One region of the Mesorhizobium sp. M0618 genome, then DNA from elsewhere that is predicted to be linked to it. Evidence: riboswitches for the same ligand, from Rfam matches in the RefSeq annotation. Region 1 holds a riboswitch; each other region holds the start of a gene.
The links. Region 1 has a riboswitch for cobalamin ahead of NKJ04_RS00355 (aromatic ring-hydroxylating oxygenase subunit alpha). Riboswitches for the same ligand answer to the same signal wherever they lie in the genome.
Positions count from the first base shown of each region.

Region 2: another riboswitch for cobalamin. It lies ahead of metE (5-methyltetrahydropteroyltriglutamate--homocysteine S-methyltransferase); the one in region 1 lies ahead of NKJ04_RS00355 (aromatic ring-hydroxylating oxygenase subunit alpha).
Region 3: another riboswitch for cobalamin. It lies ahead of bluB (5,6-dimethylbenzimidazole synthase); the one in region 1 lies ahead of NKJ04_RS00355 (aromatic ring-hydroxylating oxygenase subunit alpha).
Region 4: another riboswitch for cobalamin. It lies ahead of NKJ04_RS31015 (ABC transporter ATP-binding protein); the one in region 1 lies ahead of NKJ04_RS00355 (aromatic ring-hydroxylating oxygenase subunit alpha).

Region 1 is NZ_JAMYQH010000001.1:73,004-80,602, forward strand. It holds gene bglA (beta-galactosidase BglA) at 1-1,150, shown strand, start outside; gene NKJ04_RS00335 (ABC transporter ATP-binding protein) at 1,175-2,287, shown strand; gene NKJ04_RS00340 (DUF680 domain-containing protein) at 2,365-2,601, opposite strand; gene NKJ04_RS00345 (DUF680 domain-containing protein) at 2,671-2,871, opposite strand; gene NKJ04_RS00350 (DUF680 domain-containing protein) at 2,958-3,155, opposite strand; cobalamin riboswitch at 3,663-3,864, shown strand; gene NKJ04_RS00355 (aromatic ring-hydroxylating oxygenase subunit alpha) at 3,980-5,227, shown strand; gene NKJ04_RS00360 (FAD-binding oxidoreductase) at 5,253-6,353, shown strand; gene NKJ04_RS00365 (PqqD family protein) at 6,482-6,913, shown strand; gene NKJ04_RS00370 (serine kinase) at 6,963-7,599, shown strand, end outside.
Region 2 is NZ_JAMYQH010000033.1:63,377-70,975, forward strand. It holds partial or broken gene NKJ04_RS27870 (IS110 family RNA-guided transposase) at 1-804, opposite strand, end outside; partial or broken gene NKJ04_RS27875 (helix-turn-helix domain-containing protein) at 928-1,399, opposite strand; cobalamin riboswitch at 2,105-2,306, shown strand; gene metE (5-methyltetrahydropteroyltriglutamate--homocysteine S-methyltransferase) at 2,401-4,752, shown strand; gene NKJ04_RS27885 (cytochrome-c peroxidase) at 5,197-6,252, opposite strand; gene NKJ04_RS27890 (hypothetical protein) at 7,208-7,561, shown strand.
Region 3 is NZ_JAMYQH010000018.1:11,880-19,478, reverse strand. It holds gene dxs (1-deoxy-D-xylulose-5-phosphate synthase) at 1-1,275, opposite strand, end outside; gene NKJ04_RS19490 (pirin family protein) at 1,406-2,326, opposite strand; gene NKJ04_RS19485 (DUF2277 domain-containing protein) at 2,366-2,632, opposite strand; gene NKJ04_RS19480 (exodeoxyribonuclease VII small subunit) at 2,744-2,995, opposite strand; gene NKJ04_RS19475 (histone deacetylase family protein) at 2,999-3,925, opposite strand; cobalamin riboswitch at 4,047-4,226, shown strand; partial or broken gene bluB (5,6-dimethylbenzimidazole synthase) at 4,242-4,955, shown strand; gene NKJ04_RS19465 (hypothetical protein) at 5,078-6,061, opposite strand; gene NKJ04_RS19460 (TetR/AcrR family transcriptional regulator) at 6,342-6,950, opposite strand; gene NKJ04_RS19455 (MFS transporter) at 7,072-7,599, shown strand, end outside.
Region 4 is NZ_JAMYQH010000044.1:32,067-39,665, reverse strand. It holds gene NKJ04_RS31030 (D-arabinono-1,4-lactone oxidase) at 1-251, shown strand, start outside; gene NKJ04_RS31025 (DSD1 family PLP-dependent enzyme) at 251-1,390, shown strand; gene NKJ04_RS31020 (AraC family transcriptional regulator) at 1,395-2,228, opposite strand; cobalamin riboswitch at 2,523-2,729, shown strand; gene NKJ04_RS31015 (ABC transporter ATP-binding protein) at 2,892-3,680, shown strand; gene NKJ04_RS31010 (ABC transporter substrate-binding protein) at 3,727-4,674, shown strand; partial or broken gene NKJ04_RS31005 (FecCD family ABC transporter permease) at 4,810-5,795, shown strand; gene NKJ04_RS31000 (metal ABC transporter permease) at 5,820-6,668, opposite strand; gene NKJ04_RS30995 (metal ABC transporter permease) at 6,668-7,528, opposite strand; gene NKJ04_RS30990 (manganese/iron ABC transporter ATP-binding protein) at 7,557-7,599, opposite strand, start outside.

The sequences.
Region 1 (7,599 bases):
ATATTACATGCACAATTTCCTGGCCGAACAGCCCGACCTCAACTTCCACAACCACGAAGTCCAGGACGCATTGCTCGACGTCACCCGCTTCTGGCTGGAGCGCGGCGTCGATGGTTTCCGGCTCGACACCATCAATTTCTACTTCCACAGCCAGGGCCTGGAAAACAATCCGCCGCTGCCGCCGGAAGAGCGCAACGACCAGACCGCGCCGGCGGTCAACCCCTACAACTACCAGGACCATCTCTACGACAAGAGCCGGCCCGAGAACCTCGGCTTCCTCGAACGGTTCCGTGCCCTGCTTGATGAATATCCGGCAACCGCAGCGGTCGGCGAGGTCGGCGATTCGCAGCGCGGGCTTGAAGTGGTTGCCGCCTACACCGCCGGCGGCAAGCGCGTGCACATGTGCTACTCCTTCGATTTCCTGGCGCCGGAAAAGATCAGCGCGGGCAAGGTTCGCTCGGTGCTGGAATCCTTCGGCAAGGTCGCCAGCGACGGCTGGTCGTGCTGGGCCTTTTCCAACCATGACGTGATGCGCCCGGCCTCGCGCTGGGCGGCCAATGAGGCCGACCCGACCGCCTACCTCAAGGTCATCTCGGCGCTGCTGATGTCCCTGCGCGGTTCGGTCTGCATCTATCAGGGCGAGGAGCTTGGGCTCGGTGAAGCAGAGCTGCGGTTCGAGGATTTGCAGGATCCCTACGGCATCCGCTTCTGGCCGGAATTCAAGGGCCGCGACGGCTGCCGCACACCGATGGTGTGGGATGGCGGCGCCAAGAATGGCGGCTTCTCCCCAGCAAAGCCCTGGCTGCCGGTGCCGGCCAAGCATCTAGCGCAAGCGGTCAATGTCCAACAGGGCGACGAGGCTTCGCTGCTTGAGCACTACCGGCGCTTTCTCACCTTCCGGCGTGCCCATCCGGCGCTCGCCAAGGGCGACATCAATTTCATCGAAAGTGAGGGCGACACCGTCGCCTTCATACGCCGCGCGGGCAATGAGCAGATCGTCTGCATCTTCAATCTGGGAGCCCGGCCGGCCAAGGTTGACCTTGGCGGCCGATCGCTGCAACCTCTGCCCGGGCACGGATTTTCGGGGCAGGCGAACAGCGGTTCCATCGAGCTTGGCGGCTACGGCGCCTGGTTCGGGCGTCTCGACTGAATTTCCAATCACTGGAGGAACCAAATGGCCGATGTCACGCTAAGACAAGTGAAGAAGTCCTACGGCAATCTGAACATTCTCCACGGCATCGACCTCGATATTAAGTCGGGCGAGTTCATCGTCTTCGTCGGCCCGTCGGGCTGCGGCAAGTCGACATTGCTGAGATCGATCGCCGGGCTCGAGGAAATCACCTCCGGCGAGCTTAGAATAGCCGGCGAAGTGGTGAACGACGTGCCGCCGTCGAAGCGCGGCATCGCCATGGTGTTCCAGTCCTACGCGCTCTACCCGCACATGACCGTCTACGACAACATGGCGTTCTCGATGAAGATCGGCAAAGAGAACAAGGCCGAGATCGACCGCCGTGTGCGTCAGGCCGCCGAGATCCTGCAATTGACCAAATATCTCGACCGCCTGCCCAAGGCGATGTCAGGCGGCCAGCGCCAGCGCGTCGCCATCGGCCGCGCCATCGTGCGCAATCCGAAGGTGTTCCTGTTCGACGAGCCGCTTTCGAACCTCGACGCCGCGCTGCGCGTCGCCACCCGCATCGAAATCGCCAAGCTCAAGGAATCGATGCCCAACACGACCATGATCTACGTCACCCACGATCAGGTCGAGGCGATGACGCTGGCCGACCGCATCGTGGTGCTCAAGGACGGCCATATCGAGCAGGTCGGCACGCCGATGGATCTCTACAAGAAGCCCGGCAATCTGTTCGTTGCCCAGTTCATTGGCTCGCCGGCCATGAACATCCTGCCCGCGACCATCGAAAAGACCGGCAATCCGACCGTCGTCAGCCATGTCGGCGGACGCAAGGCAACCGTGCCGATCGCAACGCCTGCTTCGGCGAAGGGTGCTGCGGTGAGCTTTGGCGTGCGGCCGGAGGACCTGATCATCGCCAGCGGCGCGGACTATCTGTTCGAGGGGACGGTCGACTATGTCGAGCAGCTCGGCGAGGTTCAGCTGGTCTATGTCGACATCGGTCGCGCCGACCTGCCGCTGGTGACCAAGCTGCCCGGCAATGTCGAAGTCAAGCGTGGTTCGACGTTGCGGCTGAGCGCCAATGGCGAGGACCTGCATATCTTCGACGCTGACGGACGGTCGTTTGCCCTTCATGAGGCTGAAGCGAAGGCGGCCTGAGGCAGGACCGCGTCTTGGACGCAAAAAGAGCGGCGGGCTAGGCCCGCCGCTCTTTTGTTGAAGATCAGCTTCGGCTGTTAACGGCCGAAGAGATTCCGGTCGCTGCCCTGAGGGGCGGACTTCTCCACGTCGCCCGACGAATTGAGCAGCTTCTCGACGAGGCCACCGCTGTTGCGGACCGAGCTCGTATGCGCGCTGTCAACCGAAGTAACCGCAGGCTGATTGGCGCCATTGGAGCCAAAGTTGTCGCTGCCGGCGAACGCGCTGCCGGTGATGGCCAGAACGGCGGCGGCAGCAATAAGGATCTTGTTCATTTTAGTCTCCTGAATTCTGGATTTCGCCAGGACGGCAGACACAGCTGCCGTCGGTTGCGAAATTGGCTGTTAGCGACCGAAGAGGTTACGGTCGCTGCCCTGAGCGGGCGTCTGGGCAGCCGGTTCCGAGATCTTGGTGGAAGCCGTGTACGACTGGTCCACAGCAGCGGCAGGCTGATTGGAGCCGTTCGAACCGTAGTTGTCGCTGCCCGCGAAAACGCTGCCGGTGATGGCCAGAACGGTGGCGGCAGCAATGAGGATCTTGCTCATCTTAAATACTCCTGAATGTCTGAATTTCGAATGTCTGAAGTTCGCCAGGGCGGCGAGCGAGCCCGCCGTCAACTGGGAATCGGCTGTTAGTTGTTGCCGAAGAGGTTGCGGTCAGCACCCTGGGCAGGCGCCTGAGCAGCCGGTTCCGACTTCTTGGTCGAAGCGGTGTACGAGCTGTCGACAGCAGTGGCTGCCGCGGCGTTCGAACCGTAGTGGTCGCTACCAGCGAAGGCGCTGCCGGAAATGGCCAGAAGGGCTGCGGCAGTGAGAATGATCTTTTTCATTTTTGTACTCCAGTATCGTCTTTTTCCGTCCGTCTAGCGGCGTGTCTTGGAAATGAAATCGCGTCGTTCGGACAGCCCCGATGTGGGAGGGCAACCCCGCCTTTTCCAATCACGAAGTTGTTCCGTGTGGACCATGAATCCACACCTTGAAATTGTACCAAGGGAATCTACGGGTATATTTTTCTTCTTTATATCAGCATGTTAAGTGTAACCGCTGGATGGATCACTGACTGTTTCAGAGGCCCAGCGTTCACACCGTCCTGCACGCACCGTCAACAGAAACGAACCGTTCGGTTCGATTTTAGATCGAGCTAATAGTCACTTTTCGAAACCGTTAACCTTTTTTGACCCCGCCAAGGGCTCCGATTCGGGGATATCGCAGCCGGCAAAATGGCCATCCGGGAGGTGGATTTCAGCCCGCGACGGTCTGCGGGAACGTTCGCAGGCCGTGTCGCGCCGCATGGATACGATGTCGTTTTCATGCCGACGGCGCGCCCCCGATCGTGGTTAGATCATACCATCTCAGGTGCCGCTTCGTGACGACGAGGCGGAGAATTGGGAAGCCGGTCAGAATCCGGCGCTGCCCCCGCAACGGTGGTGGAGTTCAAGTCGCAACGGGAGACCACTGGGCAACTGCCTGGGAAGGTGTCGCGATGGTCCGCAAGGACAACTCCAGAGCCCGGAAACCAGCCCGAGATTGTTAGACTCGACTGATCGCGGTGGGCGGTCAAGAGGTGGATAGCGCATGTCTGGCACCTAGCCGGCCTGCGTTTCAATCCTTCCTCCATCACCACCAGTTCAGTCCTTAGAAACGAGGACAGGACATGGATACCCGCAACGACATGCTGAGGCTCCTGAAGGGGCACCGGCAAGGCTTTTCGCTGGAGCAGCCCTTCTACACCGATCCAGACTACTTCAAGCTCGACATGGAGCTGATCTGGTATCGCGACTGGCTGTTCATCGGCCATGATTGCGAACTGCCGAAGCCGGGCAGCTACATCACCGTGCAGATCGGCGACTACCCGGTCGTCCTTGTCCGCGACCAGCACGGCAAGATCAACGCCTTCCACAATTCCTGCCGCCATCGCGGCAGCCGCGTGTGCAACGCGGAAAAGGGTACGGCGGCAAAGCTCGTCTGTCCGTATCATCAATGGACCTATGAGCTGGACGGCCGCCTGCTGTTTGCCCGCCAGATGGCCGACGGTTTCGACAAGAGTGATTTCGGCCTGAAGCCGGTCGCCTGCGAGAGCGTCGGCGGCTACATCTTCATCTGTCTGGCCAAGGAGCCGGCGGATTTCGCGCCGATGCGGGCGATGATCGAACCCTATCTTTTGCCGCACCGGTTGCGTGAAGCAAAGATCGCCTTCGAGAGCACGATCGTCGAGAAGGGCAACTGGAAGCTGGTCTGGGAAAACAACCGCGAGTGCTATCACTGCGCCGCCAATCATCCTGAGCTGTGCAAGACCTTCCCCGAGGCTCCGACCGTGACCGGCGTCAACGGCGCCGACAGCGACCCTGAAATGGTCGCGCACTGGGCCAAATGCGAGGCATCAGGCCTGCCGAGCAAATTCCGCATCGATCCGGCAGGGCAGTACCGCGCCACCCGCGCGCCGCTGCTGCGCGATGCCGTCAGCTACACCATGACGGGAAAACGGGCGGTCCAGAAGAACCTGTCCGACAGCGTTTCAACCGACCGCATCGGCTCCTTGCTGCTTTATCATTATCCGACAACCTGGAACCATATCCTCGGCGACCATGCCGTCACCTTCCGCGTGCTGCCGATCAGTGCCACGGAAACCGCGGTGACGACAAAATGGCTCGTCCACAAGGATGCGGTCGAAGGCGTCGACTACGATCTCGCTGAGCTTACCCATGTCTGGACCGAGACCAACGACCAGGACCGCCGCATCGTCGAGGAAAACGCCTTCGGCATCTTGTCGCCGGCCTACGAACCAGGCCCCTATTCGGAGCTGCATGAGGGCGGCGTGATCCAGTTCGTCGAGTGGTACGCGTCGTTCATCGGACCGCGCCTTGCCGAAGGCGACCGGCCGGCCCTGCGCAGCGTCGCCTAGCCCAGGGGACAAGAGGATGAATGCGATGACGGACCTTGGCCTCTATCGCCATCTCGACCAGATGACGCCCTGGAACGACAGGCTGCAGGTGCTGGAAGTGATCGGCGTCAGTGACGAAGCGCCTGACGTGAAGACCTTCACCTTCCGCTCCGACAACCAGACCTGGTTCCGCTACAAGCCGGGCCAATTCGTGACTCTGGAACTGCCGACATCGGACGGGCCGCTGATGCGCACCTACACGCTGTCCTCCTCGCCATCGCGGCCGTTCTCGATCGCGGTGACGGTGAAGGCGCAGGCGGGCAGCACCGGCACGCGCTGGATGTTCGACCATCTGACGCCCGGTTCGCACGTCAAGGCCTATGGGCCGACCGGCGACTTCTCGCTGCATAGCCACCCGGCGGCCAAATATCTGTTCATTTCGGCGGGCTCCGGCGTGACGCCGATGATGTCGATGCTGCGCTGGCTGAACGACTGTGCGCCATGGACAGATGTCGGCTTCGTCAACTGTGCGCGCCGCCCGGAAGAGATCATTTTCCGCAAGGAACTCGAGCTGCTCGGCAGCCGCATGCCCGGCCTGTCGCTCGGCTTCATGATCGAGGAGCGGTCGAGCCGCGAGGGCTGGTTCGGCCATATGGGCCGCATCGACGCAATCCGGCTGCCATTGCTGGCGCCCGATTTCCGTGAGCGCGAGATCTTCTGCTGCGGCCCCGATCCCTTCATGCGCGCCGTGCGCGGCATGCTGAACGCCGCCGGCTTCGACATGGCGAAATACCATCAGGAAAGCTTTGCGGCGCCTGCCGTGGAGGAGATCCAGGCGCCGTTCTCGCCACTGCCGGAAGACGGCGCCGCCGTTGCCGTCGAGGCCGTGACGCCGATCCGGTTTTCGCTTTCCGATGTCGATGCCGAATGCGTCGCCGGCCAGACCGTGCTGCAGACGGCACGCGCCTCTGGGGTGCGGATTCCCGCCGCCTGCGAGTTCGGCCTGTGCGGCACCTGCAAGGTGAGGAAGGTCGCGGGCGACGTCGAGATGAGTCACAATGGCGGCATCCTCGATCACGAAATCGAGGACGGCTTTATCCTCGCCTGTTGCTCGAAGCCGCTTTCTGCGCTTGAAATCGAAGCGTGACCGGCTGCGCTCGCCCGAGTCTGCGCCATCTTGCCAAAAACCCTGCAAATGGTTAGACGCCTGCAACGGTGGGGTTGACCGTAAGGCCCGAAGATCATCTCCGCGGCCTGCTCGGCGGGGGAGCAAACATGCGACAATCCGGCATCTATGCCATTGCCAGCAAGGATATCGTCTTTGAATCCTTCGACGGCGAAGCCGTCGTTCTTGACCTGACCACGGGCAAATATTTCGGCTTCTCTGATTCAGGCAGCAGACTTTGGGATGCACTGTCGTCCGGCGTGCCTGCCTCCGAACTGGTCGGCGCCGCGACCGGAATTGGCGCCCTCGATGCCGCCGCAATTGACGGCTTTGTTTCACAATTGCTCGAATTCGGTTTGCTGGCGGCCGTAACCGATGGCGTGGCAAGACCGGCTCCAAGCGAATTGCTGGCTCAGCTCGCCGCTGCCAGAGAGCCCCTCAAGGTCGACATCCATGACGATCTCGCCGATCTCATTGTCGTCGATCCCATCCACGAGGTCGAGGAGCCCCTCGGCTGGCCCGCGGTGAAGCAGGCCAACTGAAGCGCCCATCAGGTTCTCGTTGCCGGACAGCTCCGGAATAGGCAAACCCATGCCGAACGTCACTCTCGAAAACTTGGTTGACTACGCACGCCATGTCCTGGCGCAAGCAGAGAGCAGCGCCGCGCATTATCCACTGACCCGCAAGGCGGGCTTGCCGCATCTGGATTTGAGCGCGCATGTCAGCGCCGGCGCATTGGCGGATGCCGTCGCTCATGGCTTTGTCACTGCTCCGGGCAACCGAACGCCTGCCGACATCTGCCGCGTCTTCGTCGCACATCCCGGCATAGACGGCATCGCGGCACCGGTCAGTTGGGGCCAGGGGCCCTTCACGCAGCATGGGTTCGCCACCCGGCTGGCGGAGGCCGGATTGCGCGGCAACCATTTTCACGACCTGGATTTCTGGCAGTTTTATGATCCGCAACGTCGCGTTGGCGTGCAATTGATGGCTTCGGCCGATGCCTTTCCACCGTGGGAGCCGGGAGCGCCGCTGCGCCCCTTCCTCCATTGGGAATATGGGGCGCGCGGCATGCGCCTTGCCCATGCCGGCACGCTCGGCGCCAATGGCAAGGGCGTGCTGCTGGCCGGTGCGGGCGGGGCCGGGAAATCTGGAACCGTCGCCGCCGGCCTCCTCAACGGACTGGACAGCGTCGGCGACGACTATGTGCTGATCGACCTCTCCAAGGGCG
Region 2 (7,599 bases), on a different contig from region 1:
GCCGATCTCCCCCGTTGACATGTGTTCCCCCAGATTGTTTTCGCCGCGGCGTCAGACCAAGGTAGGCGTCGACGTCACTGGCCGAGGAAAAGCGCGAAGGATCATCGATCGTATGGCGGTAGGTCAACGCCGTCACGACGCCGACGCCAGAAACCGTCATAAGCCGGCGCGTGGTGTCATCCTCACGAAGAAGGCGTCGTACCTGCCGGTCCAGCTTTTCCTGTTCCCTGCAAGCCTGTTCATGAACGGTCAGAAGCGGCTCGATCACGGATCGAAGCTGATGCCCGTCGACAACCAACGCCTCGACCTTTAGCCGAAACTGCGCACCGGTTGAGCGACTGAACTGCAGCCCGTACTCCTTCAGCATTGACCGGACTTGGTTCTCGAGATCGCGGCGGATGGCGATAAGTCGCGATCGCGCCACCAGGAGGGATCGGGTTGCCTGGCTCTCTGTGCTTTTGACCTTGCCTCCCGATAACAGCCGACGCGAACCAGCTCGGCCAGGCCGCGGGCATCGTTCTCATCACTTTTGTTCATTCGAACTGAAAGTGCCGCCTTCGCATGTCGAGCATCAATGCAGACAACCGGCATTCCGACCCGTTTAAGCTCATGCCAGAGCCAGCTGGACATGGCGCCCGTCTCGAATCCGATGCGCTCGGTGTGCGGTGCGCGTTTGCGGAGCAACTCGGTCAGTGCTCCCGGATGGGACTTCACTTTCCCTTGGAAGACAGCCCTTCCAGCATCATCGACGACGCAAACGCTGGTCTCTCGCTGCGACACATCCAATCCGACATATTGCTTCACTGCGGCCTCCTTGATCTCACTGGTCGGCGGCTTTTGCCGTCCGCCGAGTCTTCGTTCAAAGGAGCGACGCAGCAATTACGTCATCGTGTGCAAAATTGGATCAGACCCAATCTCGCTGCATGTGCGGGCGACGTATTCTCCGTCGATTTTGGGGATGCACCACATGTCTTTGCGCCAGGGCTTCAGATCATTCTCTGCCAGCCGTCGACGGACGGTCTCAGAAGACAGCTCTTCATGGTCGGTGAGCCGGACCATCTCCTCGGCCAGGAGGTTCGAGGGTCCAGCGGGCCCGTCCCGGTGGCGGCTTTGAGCAGGCGGTCGCCACCAAAAGCGCCTCATCCTTGCTCGACGTTTGCGCTCAACGCCGGGTCGCCGCTCCTCGGTGAGCGCTCTCTCCAGGTTCGCTTCCACAAAGCGGCGCCGTGTCCGATAAATCGTCGATCCCGAGACCTTCAAGGGTTGCGGCGATCACCTCGTCGCTCACGCCGTCGTTCGCGGCCAAGAGGATCTGTGCGCGTTTTATTTTGCGCGTCGCGTGGCGCCCCCCGCTCAATAGCGCGTCAAGTTGATCACCCTCCGATTGGCTAAGGTCCACAAAACTTTATACTCACCTGCACCTCCTTCAGCGTGCAGGCGCAGATGAATCCGGAAATGAGTCAGTCACTTGGCGAACGACAAGCCGCGCCGCAGCCGCGCTTTACGCAGCTTTAAGGCCAGTATTTGGCCTTCATCTATGCCCGGATCTTCAAACAGCCCCGGCCGAAGCCGACATGCAGCGCCACTTCGACGTCACCGCTCCGTCCGTCCACCAGATGGTGATCACTTTAGAAAAAGCCGGCCTCATCTCGCGCACGCCCGGGGCCGTCCGAATTCTTCCGGAATCGCTTCCGATTTTGCGCTAAAACAACCCATCACAATCTCTGTGGAACGGTACTAGTCATCCGTGATGACGACTGGCGTGCCATTTCCCCTCGGACCACCGTTTGGCGCTCACTCCGTGAAAACCGCTTCTGCCACGCACGCACAGCTTGCGGCCGCATCGTTAAACATCGCCCCCAATGCGATCTTCTGCATTCTAACGACGTTGTCACGCGCTTGAAGTGTTGGCCGAAATCCTTGATCGGCGACCTGCGAGGGATGTCGCAGCCCGACAGGAATTCATTAGTTGACAATGGTGGCAGCGGAGCAGCGCCGCCAATGGGCGACTGAATATTTCACTATGTTAGACAAGCGTAAAAGCGCGATCACATAACGACATAAACATTTCGTTATGCGTCATTGACAAAGGAGCGAACTGCTGTGATTGTCTGCGTGTCGTGGTTCTCGCGTGCGGCGCTGCCGCAGCGGAGCTAAGAGGGAAGCCGGTGCGATGCCGGCGCTGCCCCCGCAACTGTTAGCGGCGAGCCAACCCCAATCATGTCACTGAGGCGAATACCCTCAGGAAGACGGGTAGAGGCTATGACCCCGCGAGCCAGGAGACCTGCCACGCGAATTACGTCCACGGGCGGGGTGTCTCGGTGGCCGCTGCAACCCGGCGTTGATGCCGGCCTGCTAGCGCCTTCCTTGTCACCGACGCCCCAATCATCGGGGTATGACATGACTGTCTCTCAGCAAATTCCTGTAGCAACGCTCGGCGTGCCGCGCTTCGGTCGTCGGCGAGAACTGAAATTCGCGCTTGAAAGCTACTGGTCCGGAACATCGTCCGCTGGCGACCTTCTCACGACGTCGAAGGCGCTCCGTGCCGCTAGCTGGGAAGAGCAGCGCGATCGCGGCGTGTCGAAAATCCCGTCGAACGACTTCTCGCTTTACGACCATGTGCTCGACACCGCAGCCATGGTCGGGGCCGTTCCATCCCGTTACGGCTGGAATAGCGGCGAGGTCCCACTTGACATCTACTTCGCAATGGCGCGCGGCAACCAGGGTCAGACGGAGGACTGTGGACACGCTCGTCACCAGGAGGAGGCTCATGGACCTGGTGTAACCGCGATGGAAATGACCAAGTGGTTTGACACCAACTACCACTACATTGTGCCGGAACTCGATGATGATCAGACGTTCGCCCTCTCGTCATCGAAGCCGGTCGATTACTTCCTCGAGGCTAAGGCTCTCGGCATTCACACACGCCCAGTCATCCTTGGACCCATCACCTTCCTCAAGCTGGCGAAATCGCCTGCCGAGGGGTTCGGTCCCATCGCGCTCCTACCGCGGCTGCTGCCGGTTTACGAGCAGCTTCTGGAGAGGCTGAAGCTGTCGGGAGCCGACTGGGTGCAGATCGATGAGCCAGCGCTTGTCCTCGATCTGAACCCGAACGAACGAGCTGCGTTCGAATTCGCCTATGGCCAGCTGTCGAAAGCCGCGCCCGAGCTGAAGATCATGCTGGCTACGTATTTCGGGTCGCTGGGAGACAATCTCGAAACCGCGATTTCTCTGCCCCTGGCCGGCCTGCATATTGATCTCGTGCGCGCTCCCGAGCAGCTGGAAACGGTGGCTCGGCTCGCTCCGAAGGATCTGGTGCTCTCGCTTGGCTTGATCGATGGCCGCAACGTCTGGCGTGCGAACCTGCCCGCCATTCTCGACCGCATCAAAGCGATCGTCGCCGGCTGGCCCTTGGACCGCGTCGAGATCGCGCCTTCTTGCTCGATGCTGCATGTGCCGATTGATCTGCGCATGGAGACGGAACTCGACGCGGACATCAGGTCGTGGCTCGCCTTCGCGGCCCAGAAGACCGACGAGCTGGTCTTGCTGGCCCGGGCCCTGTCCCAAGGCAAGGATGCGGTAGCAGGCGCGTTGAAAGCGTCTGCCGAGGCTGCCGCCACGCGCGTGACATCTACGAGGATCCATGACCCGCTTGTTCAGGGGCGGATCGCTAGCATTGAGGACAGCGCGAAGCGACGAGAGAGCGCTTTTGGCGAGCGCTCCAGAGTCCAGGCCGGCTCACTCGGGCTGCCGCGTTTCCCGACGACGACCATCGGGTCCTTCCCGCAGACGCCGCAGGTACGCAAGGCGCGGGCCGCTCATGCGAAGGGCCAGCTGAGCTATGTCGACTATGAGACGTTCCTGAAGAAGGAGATCGAGGCTGCAATTCGCTGGCAGGAAGAGATCGGGCTGGACGTGCTGGTGCACGGTGAGTTCGAGCGAAACGACATGGTACAGCATTTCGGCGAGCAGTTGTCCGGCTTCGCGCTCACCCAGCATGCCTGGGTACAAAGCTATGGGTCGCGCTACGTGCGTCCCCCCATCATTTTCGGCGACGTATCGAGGCGCAATCCGATGACAGTGCGCTGGTGGCAATTCGCCCAGTCGCTTACGGAAAAGCCCGTGAAGGGAATGCTCACAGGCCCAGTCACCATTCTCAACTGGTCTTTTGTTCGCGACGACGTACCCCGCTCCGAAGCCTGCCGCCAGATCGCGCTCGCCATCCGCGACGAAGTGACGGATCTCGAAAGATCCGGCGCAAGGATGGTCCAGATCGATGAGGCCGCGTTTCGCGAAGGATTGCCACTGCGCCAATCTGACTGGAAAGTCTATCTCGACTGGGCTGTCGAATGTTTCCGGATCGCTTCAACGGGTGTAAAGGACGCGACTCAAATTCATACCCACATGTGCTATTCGGAGTTCAACGAGATCATTCACGCGATCGCTGGAATGGATGCGGATGTCATTTCGATTGAGACGTCGCGCTCGAAGATGGAACTGTTGGACGCCTTCACGAGCTCCAAATATCCGAACGAAATCGGTCCCGGCGTCTATGATATTCACTCACCACGCGTCCCGGAAGTCGGCGAGATTTCGGACTTAGTCATGCTTGCCCGCGAGCGACTGTCCGACGGCCAACTGTGGATAAACCCGGACTGTGGCCTCAAAACACGCAAATGGGAGGAGGTCCGCCCTGCCCTCATGAACATGGTCGCTGCAGCACGCGCGCTCCGGCAGAAAGTGCAGGCGTAAGGCTTCTCTTCCTCACCGTGTGGGGAGTTGCCGGTGGCGGATGTCGGCCGGGAATATGCCAAACCGATCACACTCTTGTAAATAAGCCACACGGCGAAAATGTGCAATTTTCCTTCGGCACGTGTCCTCATCCCGCAGAAATATAAATGTGACACCACGCTATAGTATTGGTCCTTGGGAACATACAGGCCCCGCGCCTCGAACAAATCGTACACACGTCGTTTCTCAAAGTAGACTGCTTGGCATGTTCGCTCAGGCGGCGACAATATATGATGCTGCGCGTCTGTCCGCTTCCCCAGTTGATTTGCGCAGACTACGGGCGAGGTTGCAGGTTTCGGGTATTGCTAGCGTGTCCCGCCAATTCGGAGATGGACGTGGCAATTCGTGTGGCCCAAGTAAAAGCCGCAATCATTTTCGATTGCGACGTCCGCAGCCAGTTGGCCCTTATTTTCCTGAGATCTGCGTTACAGGCCGGGGCGTTGTCGCCGTTTCGGAGGGTAAGATGGGATAGGCGACCTCGCGTACCTCTCCGGTCAGCGAGTTGAGGAAGGCAACAAGCAGATCAACTTCTTCGTCCGCCAGTACTACGCCAAGCTGGGTGGTCCCCATGATGGCGACGGCCTGTTTCAGATCCCAAACCTTGCCCGAATGAAAGTATGGCGCGGTGAGTGCAACGTTGCGCAGCGGCGCCACGCGGAAAACATAGTAGTCATCGGCTGCATTGGTGACCGCGAATCGGCCCTTGTCTTTGTCCGGCAGGACCTCGGCGCTGGGCTGTTCCACGAGGCCGAATGGGAAATAGGCTTGCCCACCAACGTTGATGCCGGCATGGCAGGACGAGCAGCCTTTGTCCATGAAAAGCGCCAGGCCCTGTTTCTGTTCGGAAGTCATGGCAAGCTCATCACCATTCAGGAAGCTGTCGAACGGGGCCGGTGTGACCAGTGTCGCCTCGAAGGCTTCGATCGCCTTGGCGAAGTTGTCGAAGGTGACCCGATCGGCTTCAGCCGGAAAAGCTGCATCGAACCACTCGACATATTGCGGCATGGACTTGAGCGTGGCGATGACTTGGTCCGGTGTATTGGCCATTTCGATGCCGGCTTGGACCGGTCCCTTCGCCTGAGCCTTCAGGTCTGCGGCACGACCATCCCAGAACTGAGCGATGTTGAAGACAGCGTTCAGTACAGTCGGCGCGTTGCGCTGTCCCTTCTGCCAACCATGGCCGATCGAGGTTTCGTGATTGTCGTCGCCGCCGGTGGCCAGGTTGTGGCACGAGTTGCACGACAAGACGCCTGACGCCGAGACGCGTGGATCGAAGAACAGTGCCTTGCCGAGAGCGATCTTTTCCGGGGTGATCGGGTTGTTGGCGACTGTCGGCGTGGTGGATGGCAAAGCCCTGAAGGTGGCCAATGCCGTATCTCTGAGGTCGGTGGGGATCGAATCCGCAGCAAAGGCGGTGGGTGCCAGCAAGGTGACAGCCATCGTTCTGAATAGGATTTTCATAAATGGTCTTCCTGCGTCGTGCACGCAGCCACTATGCGATCTGCGGCTCATGAACGCCCTGAGCTAGATCAGTTGAGGGAGAGGATCGGGGTCTGGCACCTGTTTTCGCGGCTGAGCTGGGACCCTCTTGGAAGTGATCGCTCTTCTCGATTGGACTTCAGGGAGGAGGAGTATCCCTGCTCGGCAACCGTTTGTATGCATCAAAGCACGCCCTGAGGGCGGCTTCGTAGATTCGGTCACTGCGATCTTCCCGCCATCGTTGAGAAAGTCGATAGCATCCGCAAGAATGGCAATCTCTTGCACGATGTGCGCTGCACGCCTTGCGAAAAGTGACCCTCTGAAACCTCAGGGTTCATTCGTTCCTCCTGACCGGCTGATTGCGTGAATCGACGTTGTCGACACCCGCCGGCTGCACATTGTGATGTCACCAGCGATGGCGGTTTCAATACCTAAGCAGCGACGGTCTATGCGACAGTATGGACGTCCTATCGGAATAGCCGGTCCGCCTTGTCGATCGTCACACCGGCATATAGCTCCGCTTCTACGAACATCCCATCACGCGAGGAAAGACATGGCCAATACGCGCAGTATCGCCAATCTAGCCCTTGTGCCGGCGCGGCGCTTGAGCAGGTCCACCGGCTGTAAGTGCCTCACACCTCGATCCACAGATCCTGGGCGATGACCACCTTGTCGTCATCATTTGACGGACGCGGGGCATTGGCCCATAAGCGAGCCACCGCAAACTGTGCGGTTGCAATGCGTAATGATGTGAATTGGAATGATCTTCGGTTTGCGAAACACGCACGTCCGACGCAGCTTGCGTTGACAGAGGCGGTTTTACGCGCAATAGCACTTCCGCCGGCCTATTTTTGTGGAGTTCAATTGTGGTTCGGCCAAGGGAGCTGGGCACCGGACCGGCCCCGTGTAAACCTCATCAAAGAGAGAGAGACCCTGCATGGAAGAATTCTTACCGCGCATCGCCACTGGTGCCGGCATCGGCCCGGCTCTCGCAGAGAAGGGCGTTGGGTTAATGCTGGGTTTCCTGCAAAGCCACGCGGCCGACGGTCCCGTTGCGCGCATGATCGAGGCCATTCCGGGAGCTTCGGAATTAGTAGCGAAGTATCATGGCGACGACCCAGAGGGTGGCGGCCTTATGGGGCTTGGCCAGCAATTGATGAGTGAGGGTCTCAGCATGGCAAAGATCGCCGGCCTCGCCAACGAGACGATCGCCTGCGCCAAGGAACATGCCGGCGACGAACTCGTGGACGAGGTCCTCAATTCCGTTCCTGGCCTTCCCCAGTTCGTCTGATCAGCGGCAGCCGGGGGCGCATGACCTCGTGCGCCCGT
Region 3 (7,599 bases), on a different contig from region 1:
GACGAAGCCGGCCCGGTCAATGGGAAAGCGCACCGGCAATTTCTGGATGGCGACGTCGTGGACGACCTGGTCGTAGGCGCGCTGCAGGAAGGTGGAATAGATGGCCGCGAACGGCTTGTAGCCTTCGGTGGCAAGGCCCGCCGCGAAGGTCACCGCATGCTGTTCGGCGATGCCGACATCGAAGGTGCGCGACGGGAACGCTTCACCGAACAAATCGAGGCCGGTACCGCTCGGCATGGCTGCGGTGACGGCGACGATACGGTCGTCCTCGCGGCCCTCCTGGACCAGGCTTTCGGCGAACACCTTGGTGTAGGCCGGTGCGTTGGCTGGCGCCTTGGCCTGCGCGCCGGTGATGACGTCGAACTTGTTGACGCCGTGATATTTGTCGGCAGCGGCTTCGGCCGGCGCATAGCCCTTGCCCTTCTGGGTGACGACATGGATGAGCACCGGGCCTTCGCCATTGTCGCGGACGTTTTTCAGGACCGGGATCAGATGCTCCAGATTGTGGCCGTCTATCGGGCCGATGTGATAGAAGCCGAGTTCCTCGAACAGCGTGCCGCCGGTGACGTAGCCGCGTGCATGCTCGACTGCCCTTGTGATCGCACGATCCGCGCGCTTGCCGAGATAGGACGTCAGTTTCTTGCCGAAATCGCGCAGGCCGATATAGGCCTTGCCGGAGGCCAGCCGCGCCAGATAGGCGCTCATCGCGCCGGTCGGCGGCGCGATCGACATGTCGTTGTCGTTGAGAATGACGATCAGCCGTGCATCGAGCGCGCCGGCATTGTTCATCGCCTCATAGGCCATGCCGGCAGACATGGCGCCGTCGCCGATGACGGCAATGACGTTGTTGCGGCCGCCGGAGAGATCGCGGGCGGCGGCCATGCCGAGGCCGGCCGATATCGACGTCGAGGAGTGGGCGGCGCCAAAGGGATCGTACTCGCTCTCGGCGCGGCGGGTGAAGCCGGACAGACCGCTTTCCTGGCGCAGCGTGCGGATACGGTCGCGGCGGCCGGTCAGGATCTTGTGCGGATAGGCCTGGTGGCCGACATCCCAGATCAGCCGGTCGTCGGGGGTGTTGAAGACATAGTGCAGCGCCACTGTCAGCTCGACCACGCCAAGCCCTGCGCCCAGATGACCACCCGTGCGGGACACGGCGTCGACCAGCTCGGCGCGAAGCTCGGACGCCAATTGCGGCAGTTCACTTTCGGCAAGCGTGCGCAGGTCGGCCGGGATGCGGACCTTGTCGAGAAGCGGCGTATGCGGCGTTGCGTTCACGGTGCTCGGGCTTTCGGTTGATGGGCGAATAGGCCGCCGGCCGGCGAAAGTAAATGTGTGTCAGTGACGCGGATCAGGCCCTAGTCTTTTGTCTATGCATTTCGTTCTGCCACTTTTGGGTGACAGGGCATCAGCTTTCCGGCAGCGGAATAAACTCTTCCTCGTCTCCGGGAACGATGTCGAAGCGGCCCGTCTTCCATTCCTCTTTCGCCTGTTCGATGCGCTCCTTGGACGACGAGACGAAATTCCACCAGATGTAACGCTTCGAACCAAGAGAGGCGCCGCCGAACAGCATGAAATGCGCCCCGGTCTGCGACGACACGACGATCTCGTCACCGGGACGGAACACCAGCAGCCGTTCGGCTGGGAATACATCACCCGAAATTGAGACCTCGCCTTCCAGCGTATAGATGGCGCGTTCTTCCGCATCAGCAGGGATTTTCACGCTGGCGCCGGGCGCCAGGCGCAGGTCGGCGTAGAGCGTCTCCGTGTCGGCCCTGACCGGGGACCGCAGTCCCTGGAAATCGCCGATGATGAGGCGCCCGTTGACGCCTTCGGCTTCGATCTCGGGAAGCCGAAGCGCTGCGGTATTCTCGAAAACCGGAGCCACCTCTTCCTTGTCGTCCGGCAGAGCCAGCCATGTCTGCAGGCCGGATACCGACATCGACGCGCCACGCAGTTCCTCCGGCGTACGCTCCGAATGGACGATGCCGCGGCCGGCGGTCATCAAATTCACGTCGCCGGGCTGAATGACCATTTCGGTGCCGAGTGAATCGCGGTGCCGGATCTTGCCGTCGAACAGATAGGTGACCGTCGACAGGCCGATATGCGGATGCGGACGGACATCCAGTGCCTGACCGGCGCGCAGGATCGCGGGACCCATGCGGTCGAAGAAGATGAACGGCCCCACCAGCCGCCTTTTTGCCGTCGGCAGGGCACGGCGCACCTGAAAACCACCGATGTCCTTGGCGTTCGGGATGACCATCAATTCGATCTGATCGCTGGCGAAGGCATCGCCTGCCTCAGGGTCTTTCCCGGGGAAGAAGCTCATGGACTCTCCTTGTCGGTGGTCGAAGGCCGCCTGGCCGCATCAGGCAAAGCGGATCGCCGCCTTTGCCCGCAGCTTGGCCGCCACCTCTTCGCGATTGCGCGGATGCTGGTGGGTTTCGAGCGATTCGAGCAGCTCGTGCGCCGAGGCGGCGATGGCTTCGACGGCATGGTCGAAGGCGTGCTGGTTCTGCTTCGAGGGTCGCGTGGTTCCGCTCAGCTTGCGGACGAACTGAAGAGCCGCGTCGCGCACCTCGTCATGGGTTGCCGGCGGATCAAAATTGAACAGGGTCTTGATGTTTCTGCACATCGCTTCCGGATCTCCTCTTGTCCTTGAGCTGTTTCAAGCGGAACGAGTTATATCCTCGATCATGATCATGTCCAAAAACCGGTGAGGCGAGGCCATCGTTCGGACCGGGCCTCAATCCGCGTCGAGTGGCTCCGTTCCGACCGGCTTGCCGTCGCGCGACAGCCTGATCTTCTCGACCTTGTCCTCGGCGGCCTTCAGCAGCCGGTCGCAATGCGCCTTCAGCGCCTCGCCACGTTCATAGATCCTGATCGACTGGTCGAGCGGCACGTCGCCACGCTCCAGATCATCGACGATCTTCTCCAGCGCATCGAGTGCCTGCTCGAAGCTCATCGCCTTGACGTCTTCGTTGGTCTCATCGGCCATCATTCATCCTTTCATCAGTCGCCCGACATGGGCGGCGACCGAAAATGCCAATCCCTGCAGATCGTAGCCGCCCTCGAGCAGGCTGACGAGCCGGTTGCCGCTGTGGCGTGCCGCGCGCTGCATCAGCTGGCCGGTCGCCCAGTCGAAATCATCCTCGGTCAGATTGATCTCGGCCAGCGGATCGCGGTGGTGCGCGTCGAACCCCGCCGAAATGATAATCAGGTCGGGCGCGAAATTGTCGAGCGCGGGCAGGACGCGCGACAGGAAGGCATCGCGAAACACTTCGCTGCCGGTCTGCGGCGCCAGCGGTGCGTTGACGATGTTGCCGGCGCCCGTTTCGGTCTTCGCTCCGGTGCCGGGATAAAGCGGCATCTGGTGTGTCGAGCAATAGAGCACCGACGGATCGTCCCAGAAAATATCCTGCGTGCCATTGCCGTGATGCACGTCCCAGTCGACGACGGCAACGCGCTCGACACCGTGTTTCTTCTGCGCATAACGCGCCGCGATCGCCGCCGTGTTGAACAGGCAAAAGCCCATCGCCGTGGTCTTTTCGGCATGATGGCCGGGCGGCCGGGCGGCGACGAAGACGTTGTCGGCGCGGCCCGAAAAGACATCATCGACGGCGGCGTTGGCGGCGCCGATCGCGGTGATCGCCGCTTGCCAGCTCTTCGGGCTGGCAGTGGTGTCGGCATCGATGCGGGCAATCCCCTCGTCGGGGATGGCGGCGCGCACGCGGGCGACGAAATCGGCGGGATGCGCGTAGAGGATGGTGGCCTCGTCGCCTTCCGGCGCCTGAATACGATCGAGCCCGGCAAAGGCTTCGTCGTCGAGCACGCGCTCGATGGCGCGTAAGCGGTCGGGCCGCTCGGGATGTCCGGGCGGCGTGAGATGCTCGAGGAAGATCGGATGGGTGTAGAGACGGGTGGTCATTGTCCTAATCTAGTGACCCGGATCGACAAAGGCCATGCACGGGCGGCCGATGACTGGGGAAAATCGCGACTGCGTCCATTCGCGTCGCCGCAGGCATTGGCCCCGCGGGCGCTTCGGCGTAAGGTCCCTGGTACTGCCTGGTGCCCGCCGCAAGCGGGAGAATCGGGAACACGGTTGAATTCCGTGGCGTGCCCAACGCTGTGAGGGGGACCGCGCCGGTAAATGCCACTGTCGATGACGGGAAGGCACCGGACGCGGGTTGATCCCGAGCCAGAAGACCGGCCTGGCAGGCATTGTCATCCGCGTGGTCAGGCGGATGGCATCAGAGCGACGTGCGTCTACTTGGACGCACAAAGTACGCTCTGTCAGTTTTGAATCTGCAATCGCAAGGGGACAAGCGATGCCGGAACACATGACCGCTGCCATTGACGATGGATTTGACCAGAATGCGCGCGATGCGGTCTACCGCGCCATGTTCACGCGGCGTGACGTGCGCAGCCATTTCCTGCCCACCGCGATCGATGACGACGTGCTGGCACGGCTGCTGCTTGCCGCCCATCACGCGCCATCGGTCGGCTTCATGCAGCCATGGAATTTCATTGTCATTCGCGATGTCAAACGACGGGCGGAGGTGCGCGACCTGTTCCTGGCCGCGCGAGAACAGGAACTGCCGGCGATCGAGGCGGAAAAACAGGCGCTGTACCGCAAGCTCAAGCTGGAAGGCATCTGCGAGAGCGCGCTCAACATCTGCATCACCTGCGACCGGCAGCGCTCGAAGGGTTCGCCGCTGGGACGCTGGCACAATCCGGAGATGGATCTCTACAGCACCGTCTGCGCGGTGCAGAATTTCTGGCTGGCCGCGCGTGCCGAGGGCGTTGGCGTCGGCTGGGTGAGCATCATCGAGGCTGAGGCGCTGAAGCGGCTGTTGGCCATTCCGGATCACGTAACGCCGGTCGCCTATCTCTGCGTCGGCCGTGTTTCCGAGTTCGCTCCCAAACCGGACCTTGAAACGCATGGCTGGGGACGGCGGCTGCCGCTGCCGGAGCTGATCATGAGCGAGACCTTTTCCGGGCAAGGCGAGACACAGCTCAAATCCACCGTGGCGCGCCTCAACACCGTTCCTGCCTCACCAGACACCATCCGCCCAGCCGATCAGGGTGTGGCGCCGGCCGTAGCCCAGCGCGAACCGCCGAAGGAGGCCAGCGCCTTGTCCTTGAGCTCCCTGAACTTCGACGATGCCTCGGCCAGCCGGGCGTCCCAGGCCGGATCGGGCACCTGGCCCGCGATGGTCTTGAAATAGACCTGCATCAGGCAGGCGATGGCGAAAGGCTCGATGAACGCCGCCTTGAATGCCCAGGCGAAGACGATGGCGAGCACAAAAGCCCAGCCGGCGAGCTGGCCAGGCATCAGGAACAGAATCGCACCGGCAGGTGCCAGCATCATCAGAAAGATGATGAACGACATGCCCCACATGATGACCGCCAGCCAGACGGCGTTCTTGACCATGACCTTGCCGTTCTGAGCATAGAGCACTACGCCTTGGCGCGCCGTCTCGAAGGGCGAGGCTGAATTGATGCGGATGTTGTAGCCGAGGATGATCTCGTCGACATAGGTCAGCGACAGGCGGATCACCGTGTTGATGAAGGAGACCAGGCCGCTCAGGCCTGGTATCGGCAGGAAGGCGGCGATACCGCCGAGCAGGCCGGTGATGGCACGGATGGCACCCTTGACGAGTCGGTCGACGACGAAAAGGATGTTGGCTTCGGCAAAACGCTGGGTGACGACATCCCTGGCGTAGGCGATCTGGTCCTGACCGCCGGGAATGTCGCGGCCGTCGATCAGATGAACCATGACGGCGATGTGGCCGGCCTTGACGACATAGAGGATGTATTCGCGGATCCAGTAGACGGCGATCGAGACGACGCCGAAACCGACCACGCCGCCCCACAGGGCAAACGACAGCGGCCCGTCGGGATCGGTGGAGATATGGCCAACGCCATAGCCGACGGAGGCGCCGGTGCCGGTTGCCATAATATAGGCCAGCGTGATGCCGAAATAGACGATCATGCGAAAGACGATGAACGGCCAGGTCCGCATCATGATGGACACCGACCGGCCGATCTCGAAATCCCACATGTGTCCCGAATCTCCGCCTCAGAGATGGTGGAAGAGGATGGACTCAACCCGGCGATTGTCAATTGCGGCCCTGACGCCAAAGGGCGACGAATTCGGGGTAACGGGTTCGGAGCCCGCCAGCGCGTTGGCTGACGGAGCATCAAACGAAAAACCCGCCTGTGCGGCCGGTCACTGGCGCAAATCAGCACCATGGACGAATATATACCTTAGCTGAGGGCATGGTGTCAAGAAAAAATTCCTATCGTGAACAGCTGCCGGCACGAAAGCTCCGGTGAGAACTTCAATTCGACTGCGGATCCGGCTTCTTCAGCAGGCCTTCAAGCAGTTGCTTGAACGCCGTCACCACCTTCTTCGACGTCGTTTCGGGGTCATTCGAATTGGCGATCCGTTGCGCTGCCTGGCTGCTCGCTCCGATGATCAGTCGCGAGGCGGTCTCGGGGTCGAGGCTGGAGACAACGACCCCCTCCTCCTGCAGCGCGGTCAGATGGTCGGTCATTGAAGCGATGCACGCACTGGCATTCGGCCATTGCGCTGGATCCCCCAGCACGGCCGGGCCATCGCGGAACATGATGCGCTGGATTTCCGGCTCCAGCGCCATCTCGATATAGGTCGAGCACTCGTCGACGAAATGTTGCCAGCGGGTCGGTGCTCTCGACGCGACCTCATTGATGCGCGCCGCCATCTCGCCGTCAATCTGGGCTATGACCGCCTGCAACAGCCCCTTCTTGTCGCCGAAATGATGATAGAGCGCACCGCGCGTCAGCCCGGCCGAAGCGGTGAAATCATCCATCGAGGCTTCCGCATAGCCTGTTGTGCCGAAGGCATGACGGGCCGCCGCAATAAGCTTTGCGCGCGTCTCGGCGATCATCTCCTTGCGGGGTTTGTGCATGTGTCCTGGACCTATTCACATACGCTTCGTATGCTAATTGACATACGCGGCGTATGCTCTATCTAATAATCATACGCTCCGTATGTAATTGTCCAATCGTCCTTTGTCGAGGAACCAACCGATGCAAAATCCCTATGCGGAAATCTTTCGTGCCCCCGGCGCCAAGGGCTTTGCGGCCGCCGGCTTCCTAGCGCGCCTGCCGATCGCCATGGCGCCCATCGGCATCGTGGCGATGCTGTCGCAGGCGCGCGGCGAATACTGGCTGGCTGGAGCCGTCTCGGCGACATACGCGCTGGCCAACGCCTTCGTCGCGCCGCAAATATCGAGACTGGTGGACCGCCTGGGCCAGACACGAATCGTCGTGCCCACCACTATCATCGCGGTGCTGGCTTTCGCCGTCCTCATAGCGGCGGCCAACCAGGACTGGCCGGTGTGGACGCTGTTCGTGTCGGCACTCCTGGCCGCCGCCATGCCAAGCATACCTGCGATGGTGCGGGCGCGCTGGACAGAGATTTTCCGAGGACGACCGCAGATGAACACCGCATTCGCCTTCGAGTCCGTGGCCGATGAACTGGTCTATATCGCCGGGGCATCGTTATCGGTCGGCCTGAGTGCCGCCCTATTCCCGGAAGCCGGCGTTCTGGTGAGC
Region 4 (7,599 bases), on a different contig from region 1:
ACAGGCTGACCTGCTCCATCGCCATCCACCATGATGCAGCGAACGATCCTCTGCCGTTCATGCGGGCGGCAGAGCCGATCTTCCGCAGATATGGCGGCAGGCCGCATTGGGGCAAGATGCACAGCCTGAAAGCGGCGGATCTGAAAAAGCTCTATGCGCGCTGGGACGACGCCATGGCGGTGCGCCGCGACATCGATCCGCAAAACCGCTTCGTCTCGCCCTACATGGCCGGCCTGTTCGGCATCGAATGATGAGCACCTATTTTTCCACCCTCTCGGATGCGCTGAAGACCGCCGGCATCTTCCAGCCCTGCCTGTTGCTCGATCGCGACCGGCTGGACAGCAACATTGCCCTGGTGAAAGACAGGCTCGACCCCGGCCTTGCTGTGCGGTTGGTCGACAAATCGCTCGCCTGCCTGCCGCTGCTTGCGCATATCGGCAAGGCGCTCGGCACCAATCATGTCATGACCTTCCATCCGCCGATCAGCGAGGCGGTGCTGAAGGCGTTTCCGGATGCCGATCTGCTGTATGGCAAGCCGATGCCTGTCGATGCGGCAAGGGCTGCGCTGGTGAAGGGTAATGTTGACTGGTCGCGTGTCTGCTGGCTGATCGACAGCGAGGAGAGACTGGCGGAATATGGCGCCCTCGCTGGCGAACTCGGCATCGGCCTGCGCATCGCTTTCGAGATCGATGTCGGGCTGCATCGCGGCGGGTTCGCCAATCCTGAGGCCTTGTCGAAGGCGTTGAGCGCGTTGCCGGCCCGGCTGCATTGCGAAGGCGTCATGGCCTACGAGGCGCATGCGCCGCTCATTCCCGGCCTTTTCGGCGGACCGGCAAAGGCATTGGCCAAGGCGTCGGCGCAGGCCTCGGCGTTCGTCGCCTGTCTCGGCGCCGACCAGCGCCGTATCCTGAACATCGGCGGCAGCAAGACCGCACTGCTTCATCATGGCGGCATGGCCAACGAGGTTTCGATGGGCTCGGCCTTTGTGCTGCCCAGTGATTTCGATACGCCAGGCCTCGACGGCTTCCAGCCGGCGGCCTTCATCGCCACGCCGATCCTGAAAATGGTCGAGCCGATGCTGCCTGGCCCGCCGGCCGTCACCCGCCTGCTGCAGGCGCTCGGCCGCTTCCCGCGCAAGGGCTGCTATCTCTATGGCGGCAAGTGGATGGCCGAGCCGGTCTTCCCCGAAGGCATGAAGGCGAACGGGCTGCTCGGCCTGTCCTCCAACCAGCAATTCATGGGCTTGCCCGCCGACGCGACCGCAAAGCCCGGCGACTACGCCTTCCTGCGCCCGACGCAGAGCGAAGCCGTGCTGCAGCAGTTCGGGTCGATCGCTGTGTTTTCCGGCGGCGGGATAGTCGATCGCTGGCCGGCGCTGCCGATGGCCTGACCGACTACGCCCTCACCGGTATCCAGATCTCCAGCCCGCCATTGCCGCTGCGTGGATCGAACTCAGGGCCGTAGCGTTCGAATTCCGGCGCATCCGATATCTCGTGGCCGGAAGCCGGCAGCCATTTGTTCCAGATCGTGTTGACCGTCCGGCGAATGGTCGAGATGTGTTCGCGGTGGGCAAAGACCGCATATTTCTGCGCCGGCACCCGCACCCGGCTGAATTCCTTGGGCAGGTCGGAAAAATCAGACACTTCGACGCCGGCGATGTAGTCGAAATTGCCGGCATCGTCGCCGTTGACGCAGACGCCATAGGCGACATCGCCGGCCTCGCCCGGAATGTTGCCGATATAGGGGCCGAAGCGCTGCCATTGCATCGGGATGGCGGCGCTGGTTTCGCAGCTGTAGCGTTCGCCGAGGCCGGCGATCAGGAACGGCCGGCTGGTCTCGAAACGCGGTGGTTCGAGATTGGTGAGGAAGGACTGGTCCATCAGGATCGGCTCCACGAGGTCGAGCTTGTCGAGTGTGCCTTGCGCGCGCACCAGTTCCGGCGTGGTGCCGAACTGATCGCGGAAGGCACGGGTGAACGCCTCATGCGAGTTGTAGCCGGCGTCGAGCGCGACGGAGAGAATGTCGGGCGCCCCGCCGGCCAGCTTGCGCGCCGCCTCGGTGAGCCGGCGTGAGCGCATGTAGCCCATCACCGAGCGGCCCGTGGCAGCGCCGAAAGCCCGCGTCACATGAAAACGCGACACGCCGCTGCTTTGCGCGACATCGTCAAGCGAGATCGCCTCCGGCAGATGACTTTCGACGAACCACAGCGCTTTCTCGGTCGGGTTCATTTTGCTCCTCGCATTGGCCAGATCATCCTGCCGTTTCCTGGCGCGGCCAGTTTGATCGAAATTGCGCATCCCGCGCAATCGAACCGATCCCGTCACAGTCGCACACCGATATGGCACAGCGGTCGAGCGCCCCTTGCCGCCGACGAGCCAAATTCGGCAGGCTTCGCTTGACAGCGCCAGGCGGCATCCTCTAAAGCGTAATGTTATTACATATCGAAAGCGTGAAATGCATGTTTTCCCTAGCCGGCCCACCACTCCGTCCGAGAAATCCATTGCGAAGCGATTGGGGGAAATCTACGCTGAAGCGGTGATGGTCCCCGAGTCGAAAGGCGAGGGGTGAAAAGGGAACACGGTGAGATCCCCAGGGGTCGAGGCCGTGGCTGCCCCCGCAACTGTAAGCGGCGAGCAAAATCCGTGAATGCCACTGGCCGGCAAGGCTGGGAAGGCAGGATGGCGCAACGACCCGCGAGCCAGGAGACCTGCCATCACTGAGTTGACCGGACGGGGTGTGCCGGGAGGAAACGCGAATCCCGGTCTTGTCGGCCGCTTCGCCAGCTTCCTTCCGTCGCCAGTTTTGGAAAGTGACGGAAAGTTGGACGGCTCTATCGATCATCGCATCATCGTGTGCACGCTTTGCCATCCCGGCAATCTGGCGGGCAGCCGATGACCGTAGCGCTTCTCGAAGCACATGACCTCTGCGCCATGGCGAATGGCCGGGATCTGGTCCAGGCGGTCAGCTTCTCGGTGGCCGCTGGCGATCGCCTTGCCATCATCGGTCCCAACGGCGCGGGCAAGACGACGCTGCTGCGCATGCTGTCGGGCATGCTGCGGCCGAGTTCCGGCGAGGTGAACCTCGGCGGGCGCCGGCTGGACGGGATTTCCGCCGCCGAGCGGGCGCTGCATATCGCCGTTGTCGGCCAGACCGACCAGCCCGATCCGCGGCTGGCGGTGATCGACTATGTCGAGCTGGGCCGGGTCCCGCACGCTCGGCTACGGCGCAGGAGCGAGGAGCGTGACATTGTCGTCGATGCGCTGCGCCGGACCGGCCTGCTGCCGCTGCTTGGCCGCACCATCGGCTCGCTGTCGGGCGGCGAGCGCCAGCGCGCCCAACTGGCCCGCGCCATCGCCCAGCAGCCAAAGATCCTGTTTCTCGACGAGCCGACCAACCATCTCGACCCGCGCGCCCGCGGCGAACTGCTCGACCTCGTCGCAGGCTTCGAGATGACGGTGATCGCGGTGCTGCACGATCTGGCGCTGGTGGCACCGTTCGCCACCAGGGTGGCGGTGATGAACCATGCCCGTCTGCAAGCGCTCGCCGCACCGCGCGAAGCGCTGACCCAAAAGCTGATTCGCGAGATTTTCGGCATCGATGTGCTGCGTCTGCGCCATCCGACCGAAGACCGCGAACTGACGGTGTTCGAGATGCCGAACCGTGCCGCGCCGCCATTCTGATTGAAGCCGTCACATATCGATCAATCCCGTCCACAGGAGAAAACCCTTGAAACGCCTCGCTTTTTCGCTTGCCTTCTCGCTGCTGGCCTCGACAGCCCTGGCCTTCCCGGTGACCGTCGACAGCTGCGGCAAGCCGCTGACCTTCGACGCGCCGCCGAAGCGTGCCGTCATTCAGGATCTCAACATGGCCGAGATGGCCTTCGCGCTGAAACTGCAGCCGGCGATCGTCGGCCTGACCGGCATCTCCGGATGGTACAAGGTCGGTCCCGAATTCAAGGCCGAGCAGGGCTCGATCCCGGAACTGGCGCCGAAATACCCCACGCTCGAAAACCTCGTCGCGGTCGAGCCGGATTTCTTCTTCGCCGGCTGGTATTATGGCATGAAGCCGGGCGGCGAGGTGACACCCGATACGCTTGCCCCGCACGGCATCAAGACGCTGGTGCTGACGGAAAGCTGCGTCCATCTCGACAAGAGCCGCCCCGCCGCCTCGATGGACCTGCTCTATGGCGACGTCGAAAAGCTGGGCAAGATCTTCGGCAAGGAGGCCGAAGCTGAGAAGCTTGTCTCCGGCTGGAAGACGCGGCTCGCCGACATCACCGCCAAGGTCGGCGACGCCAAGGGAACGCGGGTCTTCCTCTATGATTCCGGCGAGGACAAGCCGTTCACCGCAGGCAAATTCGCCATCCCCAGCGCCATGATATCAGCCGCCGGCGGCGACAACATCATAGCCGACATGGACACCAGTTGGGGCAATACGGACTGGGAAACGGTGGCGTCGCGCAATCCGCAATTCCTCATCCTGCTCGATTACCAGGATGGCGGTGGCTACAGGAAACTGCTCGATTTCCTGAAGGCGCATCCGGCCATGAAGGAGACGGACGCGGTCAAGAACGAGCGCTTCGTCGCCCTGCGCTATGCCGAACTGACGCCGGGACCGGCCAACATCGAAGCCATCGACAAGATCGCCAAGGCCATGCATCCGGAAGCGTTTTGATGCCTGTCGCCCAAAAGTGCGCAGCGGTTTTGGGGCAACGACATGCATGAACAAAAGATCCTGGAAGTGCGTCGCACGCGTCCTGACAGACGCGACGCATTTCCAGGCTTGCGCCATCCGGCATTTGCACTGGCCATGCTGGTGGGAGCGGCGGCGATCGCCGCTCTCGCTCTGCTGTCGATCGCCTATGGTTCGACACTGATCCCGTTGACCGATGTTGTTGCCGCGCTTGGCCGTGCAATCGGCTTCAGCGGGCACGACGTGGCAGGACCGGTCGGCAAGATCGTCGTCGACCTGCGGCTGCCGCGCACGATCCTGGCCATCTGCGTCGGCGCCGGCCTCGGCGTCGTCGGTGCGCTGCTGCAGACGGTGACCCGCAACGACCTCGCCGATCCGTTCCTGTTCGGCCTGTCGTCGGGCGCCGCCGCGGGTGCGGTTTCCGTTATCACCGTCTTCGGCGACAGTTTCGGCATCTGGACATTGCCGGTCGCGGCCTTCACCGGCGGCATATTGGCTGCCGGCGTCGTGCTGCTGCTGGTTGCGCGGGTGAGGGGGCAAGGCCCGGAGCGGCTGATCCTTGCCGGCCTTGCCGTGTCCTTCATGTTCACCGCCTTGACCAACTATCTTGTCTTTGCCGGCGATCAGCGCGCCGCCCACTCCGTGCTGTTCTGGACCATGGGGGCCTTGGCCTGGCGCGCTGGGATAATATCTGGCTGGGCGCGCTGGGAGCAGGCACCATTCTGGCTTACGCGCTGTGGAACCATCGCAGGCTCGATGCCTTCCTGGCCGGCGAAAACGCCGCCGAAAGCCTGGGCGTGCCGGTGGCGCGGATGCGAAGGATGACCTTTCTCGTCGCCGCCTTCTCGACGGCGATCCTGGTCTCGGTCGCCGGCGTCATCGGCTTCGTCGGGCTGATGATCCCGCATCTGTCGCGGCCGCTGGCGGGCCCCTTGCACCTGCGCCTGGTTGCCAGCTGCGCCGTCTTCGGCGCGGTGCTGTTGCTGGCCAGCGACCTCCTGGCCCGAACGCTGCTGCCGCCGCAGGAACTGCCGATCGGCATCATCACCAGCTCGGTCGGCGCGTTCTTCGTCGTCACCATGCTGATCCGCAACCGGCTTTGAGTGCGGCTTGGGTCAGGGCCGCGATTACTCTCCCGAAATGCCCAGCTGCACCCGTTGCTTTGGGCGCTTCGACTGGAACAGGGCAAGCAAAAAAACGCCGGCCTGAACGACGATGATCGTCGGGCCCGTGGCTGCGTCGATGTGATAGCTGAGGATCGTTCCCACGACGCTCGACCCGATGGCGGCGGCTGCTGCAATGGCGAGCATGCGCTCAAAGCTCTTCGTCAAAAGAAAGCCGATCGCTCCCGGCGCGATCAGCATGGCGATGACAAGGATGATCCCGACAGCCTTCAGCGAGGCCACGATGGTCAACGCGAGCAGCGTCAGCAGCCCGAAATGCAGCAGGTTGACGGGCAGGCCGATCGCGCGCGCATGGGCCGGATCGAAACAATAAAGCAGCAGATCCTTGCGTTTTGCCAGAACGATGAGGATCGCCGGCACGACGATGACCGCCGCCTCGATCACGTCGCGCCACTGGACGCCGAGCATGTTGCCGAACAGGATATGATTGAGATGCTGGTCGGTCTCGACTTTGACGAACAGCACCAGGCCAAACGCGAACATGCCTGAGAAGACGATGCCCATGACTGCGTCCTCCTTGATCCGGCTGTGCTGCTTGAGGTAGCCCGTCGCCAGCGCGCAGCCAAGTCCTGCCACGAAGGCGCCGAAGGCAAGCGGGATCCCGGCGATATAGGCGAGCACGATACCCGGAAGCACGGCATGCGAAACGGCGTCGCCCATCAGCGACCAGCCCTTCAGGACGAGATAGCAGGACAACACCGCGCAAATGGCGCCGACCAGAACGGCGACGGCGAGACCGCGACGCATGAATTCGTGGCTGAGCGGTTCGGCGATCCAGGACCAGATCGTCATCATGACGCGACCTGCGATGCGGCACGTGCCGCCCGGCGTGCGGCGAGCCGCCCATGTTTGGGTGCGAAGACGAAGGCAATCAGAAAGACCACGGTCTGCAGCACCACGATCAGTCCGCCAGTCGCGCCATCGAGAAAGAAGCTGAGATAGGCGCCAACCGCGCTCGTCGCCGCGCCGATCGCCATCGCGAGCAGGATCATGACGCCGAACCGATCGGTAAGCAGATAGGCGGTGGCGCCAGGCGTTACCACCATCGCGATCACGAGGATCGCGCCGACGGTCTGGAGCGCGGCGACGATGCAGGCGCTGAGCAGCACGAAGAACAGGACCCGCAACCGCCACGGATTCAGGCCGACGCCGCGCGCATGGTTCTCATCGAAGAACACCAGCATCATATCCTTCCATCGAAGCCCCAATACAGCCAGCGAAACCGCTGCGATGAGGATGACCTGGGTTACATCCTCGTCGGAGATTGCGAGGATGTTGCCGAGTACGATGGACTGGATGTTTACGGAGGTCAGACTGATCGACGCAATCAGCAGCCCGCCAGCGAACAGCGTTGTAAAGACAAGGCCGATCACGGCGTCCTCGCGAAGTTGCGTCACGCGCCGCACCAAGGTGATGCCGAGTGCGGCGATGAGGCCGGAGGCGAATGCGCCGGCGGCATAGGGAAGGGCCAGCATGTAGGCGGCCGCAACGCCGGGCACCACCGAGTGGGCAAGCGCGTCGCCCATCAGGGCCCAGCCCTTTAGTATGAGATAACAGGACAGGAACGCGCAGACCATGCCGACCAGGGCGCTGACCCAGATGGCCTTGGCCATGTAGTTGTAGGTGAAGGGTTCCAGCAGGATGTCGATCACGGGGCTGGCGATCCGCTGTCGGGCTTCATCATCTTCTCTTGATCCCGCTCGCCGTAAGCACCAGAGGACGC